2 regions of the Kribbella sp. NPDC004536 genome follow, and region 1 is predicted to be linked to the other one. Evidence: riboswitches for the same ligand, from Rfam matches in the RefSeq annotation. Region 1 holds a riboswitch; the other holds the start of a gene.
What was found. A riboswitch is a leader RNA that binds a small molecule or an ion and turns the genes downstream of it on or off. The one in region 1 is predicted to bind S-adenosylmethionine.
Positions count from the first base shown of each region.

Region 2: linked by a shared signal. The riboswitch ahead of ACFYRU_RS24925 (aminotransferase class V-fold PLP-dependent enzyme) and the one ahead of thrC (threonine synthase) in region 1 are both predicted to bind S-adenosylmethionine.

Region 1 covers NZ_JBIALY010000003.1:185,656-193,419, reverse strand. The annotation lists gene ACFYRU_RS26100 (mandelate racemase/muconate lactonizing enzyme family protein) at 1-403, shown strand, start outside; gene ACFYRU_RS26095 (dihydrodipicolinate synthase family protein) at 415-1,368, shown strand; gene ACFYRU_RS26090 (hypothetical protein) at 1,526-2,749, shown strand; gene ACFYRU_RS26085 (zinc-dependent alcohol dehydrogenase family protein) at 2,930-3,928, opposite strand; gene ACFYRU_RS26080 (ubiquitin-like small modifier protein 1) at 3,942-4,217, opposite strand; gene thrC (threonine synthase) at 4,214-5,473, opposite strand; SAM riboswitch class I at 5,487-5,629, opposite strand; gene ACFYRU_RS26070 (DNA-3-methyladenine glycosylase family protein) at 5,827-6,771, opposite strand; gene ACFYRU_RS26065 (hypothetical protein) at 6,996-7,286, shown strand; gene otsB (trehalose-phosphatase) at 7,252-7,764, opposite strand, start outside.
Region 2 covers NZ_JBIALY010000002.1:2,114,147-2,121,910, forward strand. The annotation lists gene ACFYRU_RS24910 (DNA translocase FtsK 4TM domain-containing protein) at 1-919, opposite strand, end outside; gene ACFYRU_RS24915 (DUF4184 family protein) at 1,169-1,936, opposite strand; gene ACFYRU_RS24920 (DinB family protein) at 1,940-2,470, opposite strand; SAM riboswitch class IV at 2,580-2,693, shown strand; gene ACFYRU_RS24925 (aminotransferase class V-fold PLP-dependent enzyme) at 2,710-4,074, shown strand; gene ACFYRU_RS24930 (prolyl oligopeptidase family protein) at 4,085-6,133, opposite strand; gene ACFYRU_RS24935 (LuxR C-terminal-related transcriptional regulator) at 6,171-7,764, shown strand, end outside.

The DNA of each region.
Region 1 (7,764 bases):
GGACCTGACGGGGCTGGTCCGGCTCCGCGACCGCCTCGACGTCCGGGTGATGGTCGACGAGAGCATGCACACGTTGCACGACGCGTTGGAGATCGCCCGCCGCGGCGCCGCCGACGTACTCAACATCAAGATCCTGAAGGTCGGCGGCCTGCACCGGGCGCTGCAGATCGCCGCGGTCGCCGAAGCCGCCGGGCTGGCGGTGAAGGTAGGCTCGATGCCGGAGCTGGGCGTGGCCACGCTGGCCGCCGTCCACCTGGCCGCCGCCGTTCCGGGAGCGACCGTGGCGGCCGACCTCGTGGGCCCGCTGATGGTCGACGAGGACCCGCTGGCCCCGACCGTGTTCGCCGATTGCGACGGCTGGATCGACGTACCGAAGCGCCCCGGTCTCGGCCACGACGTGTGAGAGGTCACCTGATGCATCCGCTGGTAGAACGCCTCCGCGGCACGCTGCTCCCCGCGGTCGTCACCCCGATGGACTCCGACGGCGTGATCGCGTACGACGCCCTCTCCGCGTACGCCGTGACCCTGACCCGGCACGCGATCGGTGGCGTCGCGGTATGGGCGCACACGGGCCGAGGGCTGTACCTGTCGCCCGGTGATCGCGTGAAGGTGCTCGAGACGTGGCGGGCCGCTACTGACGTACCGATCGTGGCCGGGGTCGGCGTACCGAAGTCTGTCGAGGCCCCGACTCTGCAGGAGGCGGCGGACGCGACCGTCGAGATGGCGCTGGCCGCGGCGGCCGGCGGGGCCGATGCGGTGATGGTGTATCCGCTGGCCGGGTTCAACGACGTCGCGGACGGACACGCGCAGGCCGTGGCGCTGCACGAGCGGGTCGCAGCCGAGAGCGGGCTGCCGTTGGTCGGGTTCTACCTGCACGGCGAAGCCGGCGGCTACCCGTACTCGCCCGCGCTGATCAAGGACCTGCTGTCGCTGGACGCGATGCTCGGCGTGAAGACCGCGACGCTGGACCGGGCGATCGGCTGCCAGGACGCGATCTGGGCCGGCCGCGGTACCGGGAAGCTACTCATCACCGGCGAGGACCGGATGTACGGCCCGTCGTTCATGTGGGGCGCCGACACCGCGCTCGTCGGGATCGCGTCGGCGCAGGTCGAGCTGTCGGCCGCCGTACTGCGGGCCTGGACGGCCGGCGAGCACTCGGAGTTCCTGACCGCGTCGGACCGCCTGGACCGGTTCGCGGCGGCGACGTTCTACGCGCCGATCGAAGGGTACGTCCAGCGGATGCTCTGGGCGGCCGAGTGGGAAGGACTCGTACCGGCCGCGGCCGCGCACGATCCGTACGGGCCGTCATTGCCGCCGGGCGAACGTGCGCTGGTGATCCGCTGTCTGGAGCAACTCCACGGACAGTGAGGTGGCGCGCTCCCTCCTGCGCTCCACCACGCTAAATGTGGTCTTGACCGAAACTAGGAGAGTGCGGCCCGAACGTCAATATCTCGCGCCGACCTGCGCTATTCTGCGTTTGGAGGGGACTTGAGGGCCGGGCCATAAGTCGTCGGGAGGTGCGCTGATGGCGCTTGTGGTCGGAGTGGTCGGACCTGAGGACCTGGTCCAGCGGGTGGCCGCGGTCGGCGCGCCCAGCGGTACGACGCTCGTCCCGCTCGCGTACCGGCACGAGACCGAGGCCGTCGACCTGGTCCGGCAGGCGCACGGCGACGTCGACGCGTTCCTGTTCACCGGCGTCGTCCCGTACACGATCGCCACCGAGGCCGGCGCGATCGACCGACCGGCGATGTACGTCTCGTACGACGGGGCGACGCTGCTGCGCGCGCTGGTCGAGCTGCTCCGGCTCGGGCACAACGTCACCCAGTTCTCGATCGACACACTCCGGCGGTCCGAGGTACTCGAGACCCTGATCGAGGCGAAGCTGCCGACGGACCGGATCCACGTACTGCCGTACCGGCCCGGGCTGACCTCGGACGACATCGTCGCGTTCCACCGCGCGGCGCACGACAAGCACGACACGAAGGTCGCGATCAGCTGCCTCGGGTCCGCGTTCCACCTGATCGAGAACGAGATGCCGTCGGTACGGCTGGCCCCGTCGCGGTACTCGATCCGCTCGACGCTGCAGGCGCTCGTACTGACGACCACCGGGCAGCACGTCGGCGACGCGCAGGTCGCGCTCGGCGTCATCGACCTGCCGGAGCCGGACGACGCGCTCGCCGCGGACCTCATGACGCTCGGCGGCAGCCTGGCCGCGCTGCCCGACGGGCGGCATCTGGTCGTCACCACGCGCGGTCTGCTGGAGCAGGCGACGGAGCAGTTCTCGCGGATGCCGTTGCTGGATCATTTGGCGGCCCGGCACCGTACGGCGTACGTCGGGTTCGGCGTCGGACGTACGGCGGCCGAAGCCGAAGCCCTCGCCCGTCGTGCCGTCGGCCGCGCCGCGTCGATCGGCACCGTCGCCGCGGTGGTGTCGATGTCGGACGACGTGGAGATCGTGATCGAGCCGAGCGGCGACCAACCGGTGAGCGTACGCGGCCCCGAAAGCCTTCCGCTGCTGGCGCGCCGGGTCGGCCTCAACACCCAAACCCTGGCCCGCATGCGAGAACTCACCGCCACCCTCCCCGACGGCCTCACCACCCAAGACGTGGCCGACCACCTGGCCGTCCAACTCCGCACCGCCCGCCGAGTCCTGAAACGCCTCGAACGAGCCGGCCTCGCCGCCCCCACCGGCACCCAACAACACGGCCGCACCGGCCGCCCACCCACGGTCTACCTGATCCGCCTCTGACTGTCACGTTTCCGCGGCTGTACCCGGAGCTGCACCTCCTCGATTCCAAAGGGTACGGCGTCGAAGCCACGTTCAGCTGCACCAGCCGGGTGACGCCCTGCGTTTGCGGAAACAAATCCGCACCAGGCGAGGAAAATGCTCCGCAAAGACCGGCGCTGACGGGGGCCTAGCGATCGGACGTCACGGCACGATGACCGTGACGCCGGCCGGGGTGCCGTTCGAGAGTGCTGCGAGGGCTGTTGGAGTTTCTTCCAGGGTGATGCTGCGGGTGATCAGCTGGTGGGGGTTGAGGTTGCCGGTGGCAACTAGTTCGAGCATCTCGGGGTAGGCGTGCGCGGGCATGCCGTGGCTGCCCAGCCAGGACAGCTCCTGCCCGATCAACCGTCCCACGTCGAGATTCACCCCGCCCGGCAGCAACCCCACCTGCACATGCCGTCCCCGCGGCCGGAGCGCCCGTAGGGCCTGCTGCACGATCTCACCGGAGCCGAGCGCGTCGATGGTCACGTGCACACCGCTCAAGTCCTGCACCGGGGCCTGGAGCGTGTCGGTGGCGCCGTAGGTTCGCGCCAGCGCGAGGGCGTCCGGGTTGGTGTCGATCGCGATGACCTCGGCGCGCAGTGCTGAGGCAATCATGACCGCGGACAGGCCGACTCCACCGCAGCCGAAGACGGCGACCCGTTCACCCGCACGTACTTGGCCGACCTGGTGGACGGCGCGGAAGGAGGTGGCGAAGCGGCAGCCGAGGCCTGCGGCGGTGGCGAAGTCCATCTCGTCGGGCAGCCGTACCAGGTTCTCCTCGGCGTACGGCACGGCGACGTACTCCGCGAACGAACCCCAGTAGTTGAACCCGGGCTGCAACTGGTTCGGGCAGACCTGCTGGTTCCCCTCCAGGCACTGCTCACACTTCCCGCACGCGCAGACGAACGGGGTGGTGACCCGATCTCCGACCTCCCACCCGGACACCCCAGCACCGACCGCCGCAATCGTCCCGGCAAGCTCATGCCCAGGCACATGCGGCAACGCGATGTCCGAGTCATGCCCCATCCACCCATGCCAGTCACTACGACACAGCCCGGTGGCCTCGACCTTCAAGACCACCGAGCCGTCCGCCACGACAGGCTCCGGCACCTCCCGGACCTCGGGCACAACTCCGTACTGCGAAACGACTACGGCACGCACCGCAGCAGCTTAATCAGCCGCCGGCGACGGCCGGGATGATGGAGACCTGGCCGCCGTCCTTGATGGTGGTTTGGAGGCCGTCGGCGAAGCGGACGTCGTCGTCGTCGACGTACACGTTCACGAAGCGGCGTAGTTCGCCCGAGTCGTCGAGGACGCGGCCCTTGATGCCTGGGTACGACGCGTCGAGCGAGTCGAGGACCTCGGTCAGGGTCGTACCCTCGGCGGACACCTCGGAGACTCCCTGGGTGTAGGGCCGCAGGATGGTCGGGACGCGGACGCTCACACTCACTGCAGGCCTGCCTTCACGAAGGCGTCGTACGACGCGGGGATGGTCACCTTGGGGCCGACCCGGTCGGCCACGGCGTCGAGTGTCTTCAGCCCGTCGCCGGAGTTGATGATCACGGTCTCGGCCTCGGGGTCGAGCTGCCCGGTCGCGATCAGCTTCTTCAGCGTCGCCACCGTCACGCCACCGGCGGTCTCGGCGAAGATGCCCTCGGTGCGCGCCAGCAGCTGGATGCCCTCGACGACCTCTTCGTCGGACACGTCCTCGATGGCGCCGTTGGTACGGCGGGCCACGTCCAGCACGTACGGCCCGTCGGCCGGGTTGCCGATCGCGAGCGACTTCGCGATGGTGTCCGGCTTCACCGGCTTCACCACGTCGTGCCCGTCGCGGAACGCCTGCGCCACCGGCGAGCAGCCGGTCGCCTGCGCGCCGTACACCTTGTAGTCGGTCGCGTCGACCAGCCCGAGCTTGCCCAGCTCGGTGAAGCCCTTGTCGATCTTGGTCAGCTGCGACCCGGACGCGACCGGTACGACGATCTGCTCCGGCAGCCGCCAGCCGAGCTGCTCGGCGATCTCGAACGCGAGCGTCTTCGAGCCCTCGGAGTAGTACGGCCGGACGTTGACGTTGACGAACGCCCAGCCCTCCTCCTCACCGGCGATCTCGGAGGCCAGCTTGTTGACGTCGTCGTAGTTGCCCTCGACGGCGACCAGGGTCCCGCCGTACACGGCGGTGGTGATCACCTTCGGGCGCTCGAGGTCGTGGGGAATGAACACGACCGAGCGGATACCGGCCCGGGCGGCGGCCGCGGCGACCGCGTTGGCCAGGTTGCCGGTGGAGGGGCAGGCGAAGACCTTCATGCCGAGTTCGCGGGTCGCGCTCAGCGCGGACGCCACCACCCGGTCCTTGAACGAGTGCGTCGGGTTGCCGGAGTCGTCCTTCACCCAGAGTTTGCGCAGGCCGAGCTCGCGGGCCAGGTTCTGCGCGTCGACGAGCCGGGTGTAGCCGGGCTCGGTGTTCGGGAAGCTCGCCACGTCGACGGGGACGGGGAGCAGCGGCTGGTACCGCCAGATGTTCTTCGGGCCGGCCTCGATCTGCTCGCGGGTGATCGTCGGGTACTCGTACCCGACCTCCAGCGGACCGAAGCACTCCATACAGGCGTAGAACGGGCCGAGCGGCGACTTCGCCCCACAGGCGCGACAGCTCAGGTGCGTACCGTTGCCGAAGGCACCTTCACGGATCGTGTGGGTGGCGGTCTGGCTCATGAGTGAGGTTCCCCTCTCATCTTCCCCGGGGGCCGGATCTCGGCGCGGGACGGATTTGGCACCGTTCCCTCGCGGAGATTGCCCCGGACGGGGGCTCCACGGGGAGGGTTGCCGGGACGTCAACGGGCCGTTTCCCTCAGTCCCTCTGGATGAGCTGCCCCGAGATTACCCAATCGGGTCCATATTGTGTCTTGTGATCCCACCATCCGAGACGCGAGGTCTCACGGGGTCGGCCCGAACCCCCAGGCCATCACAATCCGATCCGCGAGGGGTCGCCGAGCGGGCGCTGCGCCGTCCGCGGCGATTGTGATGGCCTGGACGTCCGCACACCCGCGGACGTGCGGGTGGTGTGGCTACAGGCGGTGGGTGGCGCCGGGGGTGTGGGTGGGGAGGGATTTGCGGGGGCCGAAGCGGGGGTGGCCGATGCCGGCGAGTTCGATCAGGCGCTGGACGCGGAAGCGGTGGCCGCGGTACGGCTCGATCAGTTCGGCGCAGCCGTCGTCGTCGAGTTCTTCGCCGATCAGCGCGTACGAGACGTTCCGGGACACGTGGTAGTCCGCGAACGAGAACGCGTCCGCGTCACCGTGCGCCCGCTGGCGTACCTCGGCCGCCGTCCACACGCCGACACCGGGCAGTGACCGCAGCCGTCGCTCGACCTCCGCGCCGTCGGTCAGCTCGAGCGTCCGCTCCAACGCCGACGCCCGGGCGGCCGCCGTCAGCACGACCCGCGAGCGCCGGTTCTCGACACCGGCCAGCAGGAACTGCCACGACGGGATCAGCCGCCACTCCTCCGGCGACGGCGGCACCATCATCGCCCGACCCCCCTGCTGCCCGGGCCCCGGCGCGGGTTCGCCGTACTCACGCAGCAGCAGCCGCCACGCGCGGAACGCCTCCTTGCCGGTCACCACCTGCTCGATCCCCGCCGCCGCCATCGCCTCGAACACAGCCCGCGACCGCGGCACCCGGAGGTGCGGGAACCGCCGCGCCGCGTCCACCAGCACCCGGTGCTCCGGCAGCGGCTCGAACCCGTCCCAGCTGTCCCGCTCCCCGAGCAGCTCCGGTACGCCGTCCAGCGCCCACTCGGCCCCCGGCCCCCACGCCTCCGCCTCGACGGCCCCGGCGTACGGCGTCAACCGCAGCAACACCGGCCCGTCCGGAGTCCGCGTCGCCCGCCACACGGTCCGCCGCCCCGCATCGAACACATACGCCGGATCCCCGGGCCCCTTCCGCAACCCACCGATCACCGAATGCGGATCCACCACCCGCCCAGCCCGCCAAACCCGCACCACCGAACTCACCCACCAAGTCTTACCCACCCCACCGACAGAACCTCATACTGATGCCCATGACCGGCTGGCAGTGGGTGAAGGTTGTGGGGAACTTTCTTAATTTGTCCACGGTTGCGGGGGTCTTGGTCGGGGTGGTTGGGCGGGCGGAGTTCAGTCGGGGGCCTCGGGGGTTGTGGTTTGCGAACGGGTACAAGCTGGGGTTTCCGGTGGCGGGGGCGTTCACGGTCGGGAACGTGATTCTGAGCAAGAACGGCCGGGAGTACTTCGACGACGCGGCGCTGGTGCGGCACGAGGAGCGGCATTCGTGGCAGTACTTCTGCCTGGTCGGGTTGCCGATGCTGCCGTTGTACGTCGTCGGCGTGGTGATCTCGTTCCTGCTGACCGGGGACCCGGCGTCGCGGAACCCGTTCGAGCGGCTGGCGAGTCTGAAGGACGGTGGGTACGTCGAGCGTCCGATCCAGCCGATCGGCAAGACCGTGACGCAGGCGTTCAGCGTGCTGCGATCGCGTCCGAAAGGGCCGTGAGGACGGTCACCACGCCGCTCGGGTCGTCGACCACGATGTCCGCGGCGTCGATCAGCTCGGTCGCGTTCGAGGACCGGGTCGCGAGCAGTACGGCGCTCAGCCCGGCGGCCCGTTCCGCCTCGATGGCGCGGAACGCGGCCAGGTCTCCCAGGTCGTCGCCGGCGTACAGGATCGACCGCGCGCCGGTCGACGCGAGCAGGCCGCGGATCGCGACGCCCTTGTCGATACCGGGCGGACGGAGTTCAAGGACGAGATTGCCGGGTTCCAGCCGCAGCTCGGTCTCCGCGGCGAGCGCGGTCAACGGGCCGCGGAGCCGCTCGAACGCGCCGGCCGGGTCGTCCAGCCGGCGGGTGTGTACCGCCAGCGAGCTGTCCTTGTCCTCGACGAACGCGTCCGGTACGCCGGCCTCGCGGAGCAGACCGGGCAACCGGTCCCGGGCGGTCGCGACGCCGGGCGGAACCGGTTCGCTGGTCACCTT
Region 2 (7,764 bases), on a different contig from region 1:
GCGGCAGCGGGGTGTGCGGCGGCGGCTCGGGCGGCGGCGCGGACGGCTTGTCCGGCGCAGCGGCCGGCGCTTCGAAGGACCGCGCGGCGGCAGCCTCGTCGACGTCGTACGGCTCGTCCTCGTCCACGAGCGGCTTGGACTTGGTCTTGCGGCCGCGCTTGGGCGCTTCCTCGAGCACCGGCGAGTCGTACGGCCTGATGGCCGGGTCGTTGTCGTCCTCGAGTTCGGCTTTAGCCCGGCGCTGCTTGCGGGTGAGCCGAACCGTGTCGTCGGTCGGCGCGCCCTGTACCGACGGGGCGTCCGCGGGGAGCTCGGTCCGGCCCATCAGTACGTCGAAGGCCGCGCGGAACCGGAGCGGGATCGCGTACACCGGCGTGCCCGTGATCACGAGCGCGCCGAAGATCGACAGCAGCACCAGCAGCGGAGCGGCGACGTACTGCGTGAGCAGGTCGGACAGGAACGACGAGATGAAGTACCCGATGGCGCCGCCGGCGTCGCGGAGCGGGCCGTCGGCCGGGTTGTTCGGCCGGGGCAGGCCGTTGGCGATGTGGATCAGGCCGAGAACGCCGAGGCAGACGGCGGTCCACCCGATCACCTGCCGGCCGGCGGGACCGTTGCGGTCCGGGTGCCGCAGGGTACGGACGGCGATCACGACCAGCATCAGAGGCAGGGCCCAGCCGAGCATGCCGATGCTGCCGCCCACCACGGTCCGTACGCCGTTGCCGACCGAGCCGGGCAGATCCCACCAGATCGCGGCGGCCACCACGACAGCCAGGCCGATCAGGAATAGACCCGCGCCGTCACGGCGGTGCTCCGGCTCCAGGTCGCGGGCACTGTGGCCGATCCCCCGCACCAGGCTGCCGAGCAGATGGGCGATGCCGATCCAGACTTTCACCACCCCACGGCCGAGCGCGAGCATGGCGGCCGCGAACGGTCCTGGTCCGCTGTTCTTGGGCGTGCTGGTCCGCGCGGCGGATGATCCACCGCGCTTGGAGCTCTGCCCACGCTTCTGGGCACCGGACGGACGGGAGCGTCCACCAGCAGCCGAACGGGCCGTGCTGGGCCGCTTGGCTGCCGACTTCTGCGCCCGCGCCGGGGAAGACGTGCGGGTCGCCATATTGATCAGGCTACCCCGATTACCCCACGAGTCCCACGTGTCACACGCCGATCACACCGGCTCATCCGTAGCATCACGACTGCGCCGCAGCCGTCCCAGGTGCCACAGCACGACGTACCAGCCGAGCGCGGCCAGGCCGCCTGACACGAGCCCGGAGAGGATCAGCCGTACGGCGGTCTCGCCCGCAAGGCCACCGTCCGCCCGGCCTACTTCCACGACTGCACCGACGAGGGCGAAGAGGACCAGCGCGCCCAGTACGACGTACCGAACCCAGGCCGGCACCTTGTCACCAGGAGTGACCGCGGGAGGCGTACGGCGATACCAGTGGTACAGCCAGACCGCGAGAACCAGGCAGCCGCCGACAGTGCTGACGTACTGCAGGGGGCGGTTCACGTCGGCGAGCCCCGGAATCTCACGGACGAAGTAGCCGTCGCCGTGGGTGAACGAGTCCCACACGACGTGCGTCAGCGAGCCGATGACAGCGGACACGACCAACCAGACGACGTTGGGGAAACCCTTGCGAGCAGGTAGGCGCGCCGCGAGCGGAGGCGGCGCAAGCGCGATCAGCGGCCGCTTCAGCACGATGTTGAACACGGCAACGAGTAGCAGCGCCAGCAGCGGATCCAGCCAGAACGCGGACATGAACGAGTGGGTGAGTGTCAGCGTGAAGTTTCCGTTGATGTACCGCGTCGCGAGCCGGTAGAGCACGTCGACGTACAGCAGGTCGGGCGCCACCGCACCGGCCACCAGCGCCGACGCGACGAACGGCCGCCGGACCAGTGGGAGGACGGCCGCGGGATGGGCGAGCGTGAACGGCACCGGTCAGGCCCCCGTCACGCCGTCCAGCTGCTCCCGGAGCAGGTCCGCGTGGCCGCAGTGCCGTCCGTACTCGCCGATGAGGTGGATGTAGATCATCCGGAGCGTGGACTCGGTACCGCTGAAGGTGAACCGGTCGTCGAGCGAGTGCCCCGCGGCCGCGTCGTCGGAGAGCTTCCACTCGGCGATCAGACCGTCGTACGCCGCCTGCGCGCCGGCCGGGTCGATCAACTCGAAGTCGGCGTCCTTCCCCAGTTCGGGCGCGAACAGCGGCTCGGCCGGGTCGTCGGCGAAGTGGATGCGGAACCAGATCCGCTCGACCTTGGTCAGGTGCCGGATCAGGCCGAGCAGCGAGAGGTTCGACGGCGGCGAGGGCCGCGCGGCCAGCTGTTCCGCGGTCAGTCCGGCGCACTTGTACAGCAGCGTGGTCCGGTAGAAGTCGAGATATCCCTGCAGCAGTTCACGTTCGGGGGCGGTCAGCGAGCCGTCGGGCCGCTCGACATCAGGGGCGGTCCAGACCGCGGCGTTGGTCGTCACGAGGGCTATCCAACACCAGCGCGGTCTCGTCTCACTCCTCGTTCGAGGATCTCGGATCGTGAGATTCGCACTGGCGTGGGCCGTGGCCTGTTCGTTACCGTTCTCGGCAGGTCATGAGTGTCAGCGACAAGCCCCGGCTCGCTGGCCGGCAACCCTCCTCCGCGGTGGGGTGCCCCGGGTGAAGACCAGGCCGTGCGGATACCCCGCTCGGCAAGCGCGGACTTCCTGGGAGCAGCAGCATGTCGATCCTGTCCATTCTCGAACCGGCCGGCGCGACGACGGCGCGGCCGACCGTCGCCCGACACGTCACCGGCAACATCCCGGCCACAGTCGGCTCGGACCTGCTGGTCCCGCTCGCCGACGGCCGGGTCACCGACTACGCGAACTTCGACCACGGTGCGAGCGCGCCGTGTCTGGAGTCCGTCCGGGCCAGCGTCGAGGCCGCGCTCCCGTCGTACGCCTCGGTGCACCGCGGCAACGGCTACGCGTCCCGCATCACCACCCAGTGGTACGAGCGGGCCCGCGCCGAGGTCCACGCGTTCGTCGGCGCCCGCCCCACGGACCAGGTGATCTTCACCCGGCAGACGACCGACGCGCTGAACCTGCTGGCGCACGCGGTACCGGCGGACGCGACCGTGATCGTGTTCGAGTCCGAGCACCACGCCGCGCTGCTCCCCTGGGCCGCCGAGCGGACCGTCCGGCTGCCGGCGCCGGCCAGCCCGGCCGAGGCCGTCACGAACGTCGCCGACGCGCTCCGGCAGGCGCCCGAAGGTCCGCGGCTGGTCGTCGTCACCGGCGCCTCGAACGTGACCGGTGAGATCTTCCCGGTCGCAGAGATCGCCAAGGTGGCCAAGGCGCACGGCGCACGGGTCTGCCTGGACGCCGCGCAGCTCGCGCCGCACCGCCCGGTCGACATCACCCTCCTGGATGTCGACTGGGTGGCGGTGTCCGGTCACAAGCTCTACGCGCCGTACGGCGCCGGCGCGCTGATCGGCCGCTCGGACTGGCTCGACGCCGCTGACCCGTACCTGTACGGCGGCGGTGCGACCCACGCGGTCACCAGCGACACCGTGGTGTGGACGACCGGTCCGGCGCGGCACGAAGGCGGCTCCCCCAACGTCATCGGCGCGATCGCGCTGGCCAGCGCCTGCGCCGCGATCAGCAAGCACCGCGACGCGATCGAGCAGCACGAGCGCAGCCTGCTGGCCCGCCTGCGGACCGGACTCGCCCAGATCGACGGCGTCACGACGTACTCGATCTTCGGCGCGGACGCGGATCGCGTCGGCACGGTCTGCTTCACGGTGCAGGGACTGACCTCGACGCTGGTGTCCGCGGCGCTGAGCGCCGAGTACGGCATCGGCGTCCGCGACGGCAAGTTCTGCGCCCACCTCTTGGTCGGCCACCTGCTCAGCACCGGGAACGAGCACGGTACGGCCGTTCGCGCCAGCCTCGGTCTCGGGACGACGCGCGAGCACGTGGACCGGCTCGTCGCCGCGGTACGCACGCTGGCCACCACCGGCCCGCGGACGGAGTACGCGGAGACCGCGCACGGCTGTCAGCCGTCCGACGATCCCCGCGACCTCGACGCTCCGCGCATCTGGTAGCTCAGCCCTCCTACTGCTCAGGAGGTACGAGACCTACGTGGTGAGCAGCGAACGCCAGTAGGTCGGCCCATTCCGACGCGACCATCGCGGCAGGTTTGCCGAAGCCATGGCCGGTGTTGACCTCTACCCGGGTCAAGACGGGCTGCGGACCGGACTGGGCGTTCTGCAGCGCGGCGATGAACTTGTGGCTGTGCAACGGGACGACGCGGTCGTCGTGATCACCGGTGACCACAAGAGTTGCCGGGTACGCCGTACCGTCACTGACGCGGTGCAGTGGCGAGTAGGCGAAGAGATCCTCGAACTGATCGGGGTCATCGGGCAGACCGTAGTCGGACGCCCACGCTGCTCCGACTGTGAACAGGTGGAACCGCAGCATGTCCAGTACGCCCACGCCGGGCAGTGCGACCGCGAAGAGATCCGGGCGTTGCGTCATGACCGCACCGACGAGCAGCCCGCCGTTGCTACGTCCGTGAATCGCCAGCTGCGACGGTGTGGTCACACCGGTGTCCCTCAGGTGCTCTGCGACCGCGATGAAGTCGTCGAAGACGTTCTGCTTGTTCTTGAGTCGCCCTGCGTCGTGCCAGTCGCTGCCGTACTCGCCGCCACCGCGGAGGTTCGTGATGACCAGCACTCCCCCGGCAGCCAGCCACGCCGGCCAGCCAGGGCGGTAGTCGGCCTGGACCGGGATGCGGAAACCGCCGTACCCCCACATGAGCGTCGGCCTCGGCGCCGAGAAGTCGAGATCGGCCCGCGTGATCAGGAAGTACGGCACGGGGCCGTGCACTCGGGTCACGGTCACCTCCGGCGGCGTGAAGCCACCGGTACCGCGAACCAGTTCCGGTAGCGCGCGTACGCCGCCCGAGTCGGTGGCGACGACGTACGAGAGCGTGGGGTTCGTGGTTGTCGACAAGCCGATGAAGAGCTCGGCGTACTTCGGCCCTGCGTTGAATCCGACCACACCGCCACCGGGCACATCGACGACGCGCGCACCGGACCCGTCCAACGCGTACAGCGTCAGCACGGACTGGGCGTCGACGAGCGTCAACGTGGCCAGGCCGTCCGCGGTAGCGCGTACGGCCTGCAGCGTGGACTCCGCCTCCGGGATGAGGTCCGTGAACTCACCTGCCAGGTCCGACAGCACCACGCGACCGCGGGGCGCGCCACGGTCGGTCCGTAGTACCAGGCGGTCGCCGGACATCCGTACGAACGCGATCTCGTCCACGAACTCGTCGACGACCTTCACCGGCTCGCCGAACCCGTCACTGCTGATCGGGTAGACCCAGAGCCGCGTACTGGGGTCAGTGCCCTCGGTGATGTGCACGACGAGGTACCGGTCGTCGTCGGAGACCTCAGGGGTGATGAAGAACTGGTCTTTGCCCGGGAAGCTCAGCACGAGCTCGTCGTCGGACTGCGGTGTGCCCACGCGGTGCAGCATCAGCCGTCCGCCGGTCAGAGAGGTGGTCTCCGTGCCCTCGGCGCGTCCACTGGACGGGTAGTGCAGGTACAGGTACGCCGAGCTGTCCGGGAGCCACGTCGCCTCGCTGAACTTGGCCTCCGACACCACGTCGTCGACCGGCGTGCCGGTGGCGATGTCGAGCAGCCGGAACGTCGTCCAGTCGCTGCCGCTCTCGTTGATGCCGTACGCGAAGTACTTGCCGTCGGGGCTGACCGTGAACGTGCCGAGCGAGTCCGTGCCGTCCTCGGACAGCGTGTTCGGGTCGATCAGCACGCGGCCGCCGGACAGCAACTCGTCCAGCGACTCGGCCACGTAGATCACGTCCTGCGCGCGGGTGCCGTCGTTGCGGCCGACGAAGTACCAGCCGGCCTTCTTCTCGGGTACGCCGGCCCGCGGGCGCGCCAGGATCGCGGAGAGGGTGGTCCGGAACCACTCCCGCTCCGGGTAGCCGGACAACTCGGCCTCGGTGAACGCGTTCTGCCGGTTGACCCAGTCCTGGGTGTCGGCTGAGTCAGGGTCTTCCAGCCAGCGGTACGGGTCGGCGATCTCGCGCCCGTGCAACGTCTCGACCACGTCGTCGCGGCGGCTCTCCGGGTAGGTCATGCTGACAACCTATGCAATCGCCGGTCACACTGCGAGCGTGATTACCGACCTGCTGGGCGCGGCCGCGGTGGTTGGCGAGCGGGTACGTCTCGACGTACTCCAGGAACTCCTCGCCATGCCCTCCGACGAGTTCCTGTCGGCGGTCGACGCACAGGTCCGCGCCGGCACCCTGGTACTGGCGCACAACGGAGGCGAGGCCTGGTTCGCCAACGAGGCGGTACGGCGGGACGCTGAGGCCGGACTGCCCCTCGTGGTCCGCGCAGACCTGTGCCGACGGGCCGCAGCTGCTCTGGACGACGTAGAGCATTGGTCGGCGGCTGTGGCAATGACCCCGGAGCCCGCTGAACGCGCGAGGTTGCGGCTGAAGCTCGCCAAGGCAGCCGTACGGGCAGGTGAGCTCAAGACAGCTCACGCGGCCGTTACGGTGGCTGTTGCGTACGCCCGGAGCTCACCGGACCCTGAGGTGCTGGCTGAAGCCGCGCTGACACTGGAGCCGATCGGAGAGTCCACTTGGGACGGGGACATTCACCAGTGGTGCACTGAAGCGCTGGCACACCGAAGGAGCGCGCGGCTGCTGGCGCGGCAGAGTCAGGCGGCTACGTACCTTGGCCGCTGGGCTGAGGCCTTGGCAACTAGCCAAGAGGCTGTCCAGGAAGCGCCCGACGACCTAGATGCGCTGACGGCACGCCAGCTGGCCACCAGCGGTCCCGACGACGTCGACGAGCTGGCCGCGACCGCACAGCGCATGATCGAGGTCGGTGTATCGACCGGTCGTGCAGACGTCGAACTACGAGGACGGCTGTGGCGGGTCGACGCACTCTGGTATTCCGGTGATCTCGCCGCGATCGCTACCGAGCTCGCCCCGATGCACAGCTGCGCCGGACGCATCGACGGACCGCACGGGCATTGGCATGTACTGATGACCCGTACGTCGCTCGCACTGGCGCGCGCCGAGTTCGACGATGCGGTGGCCCTGCTCGACGAAGCGCTCCACGGCTTCCGGGAGATCGGGCACCCGGCCGTCCACGGTGCGGAGATCGCGACCAGGATGCTCATCGGTCACCACCGCGGCCACACCGCCGAGTTGCTCTCCCCGCACGCCTGGCAGTTCGGGACAGACGTCCGCTGGGATTTCGGCGCCCGGCTCGTGCGGGCGTTCGTACTCGCCGACGCCGGCCGGATCGACGAGGCCGCGGCCGCGTACCAGCGCTGCGGGCGACCGGACTCCTGGCCACGGATGCGCGCCGCCGAATTGTTGCTGGAGGCAATCGCCGCGCGGGTCGCGGCCGCGGTCGGCGCGATCGGCGACGTCCGCGAGCTGCGCGCGAAACTGGAGGGTCGCCGCGGGCGGTACGTCGTCGGTGGTGCGGGCGGGACGAACTTCCTAGGCCCGGTCGAACTGTCGCTCGGTATCAGCGCCGCCGCCCTCGGCGACTTGGACGCGGCCGTCGCGGACCTGACGACGGCAGCCCAGCGTTCCCGCGCGATCGGCGCGCCCGGCTTCGCGGTGGAAGCGGACTGTCTCCTGGCCGAGGTGTACGCGAAGGCAGGAGATTTCGCGCGGGCGGGCGCGCTGGCGGCCGCGACGCTGCCGCTGGCGAAGACGCTCGGGATGACGCCGTGGGTGGCAC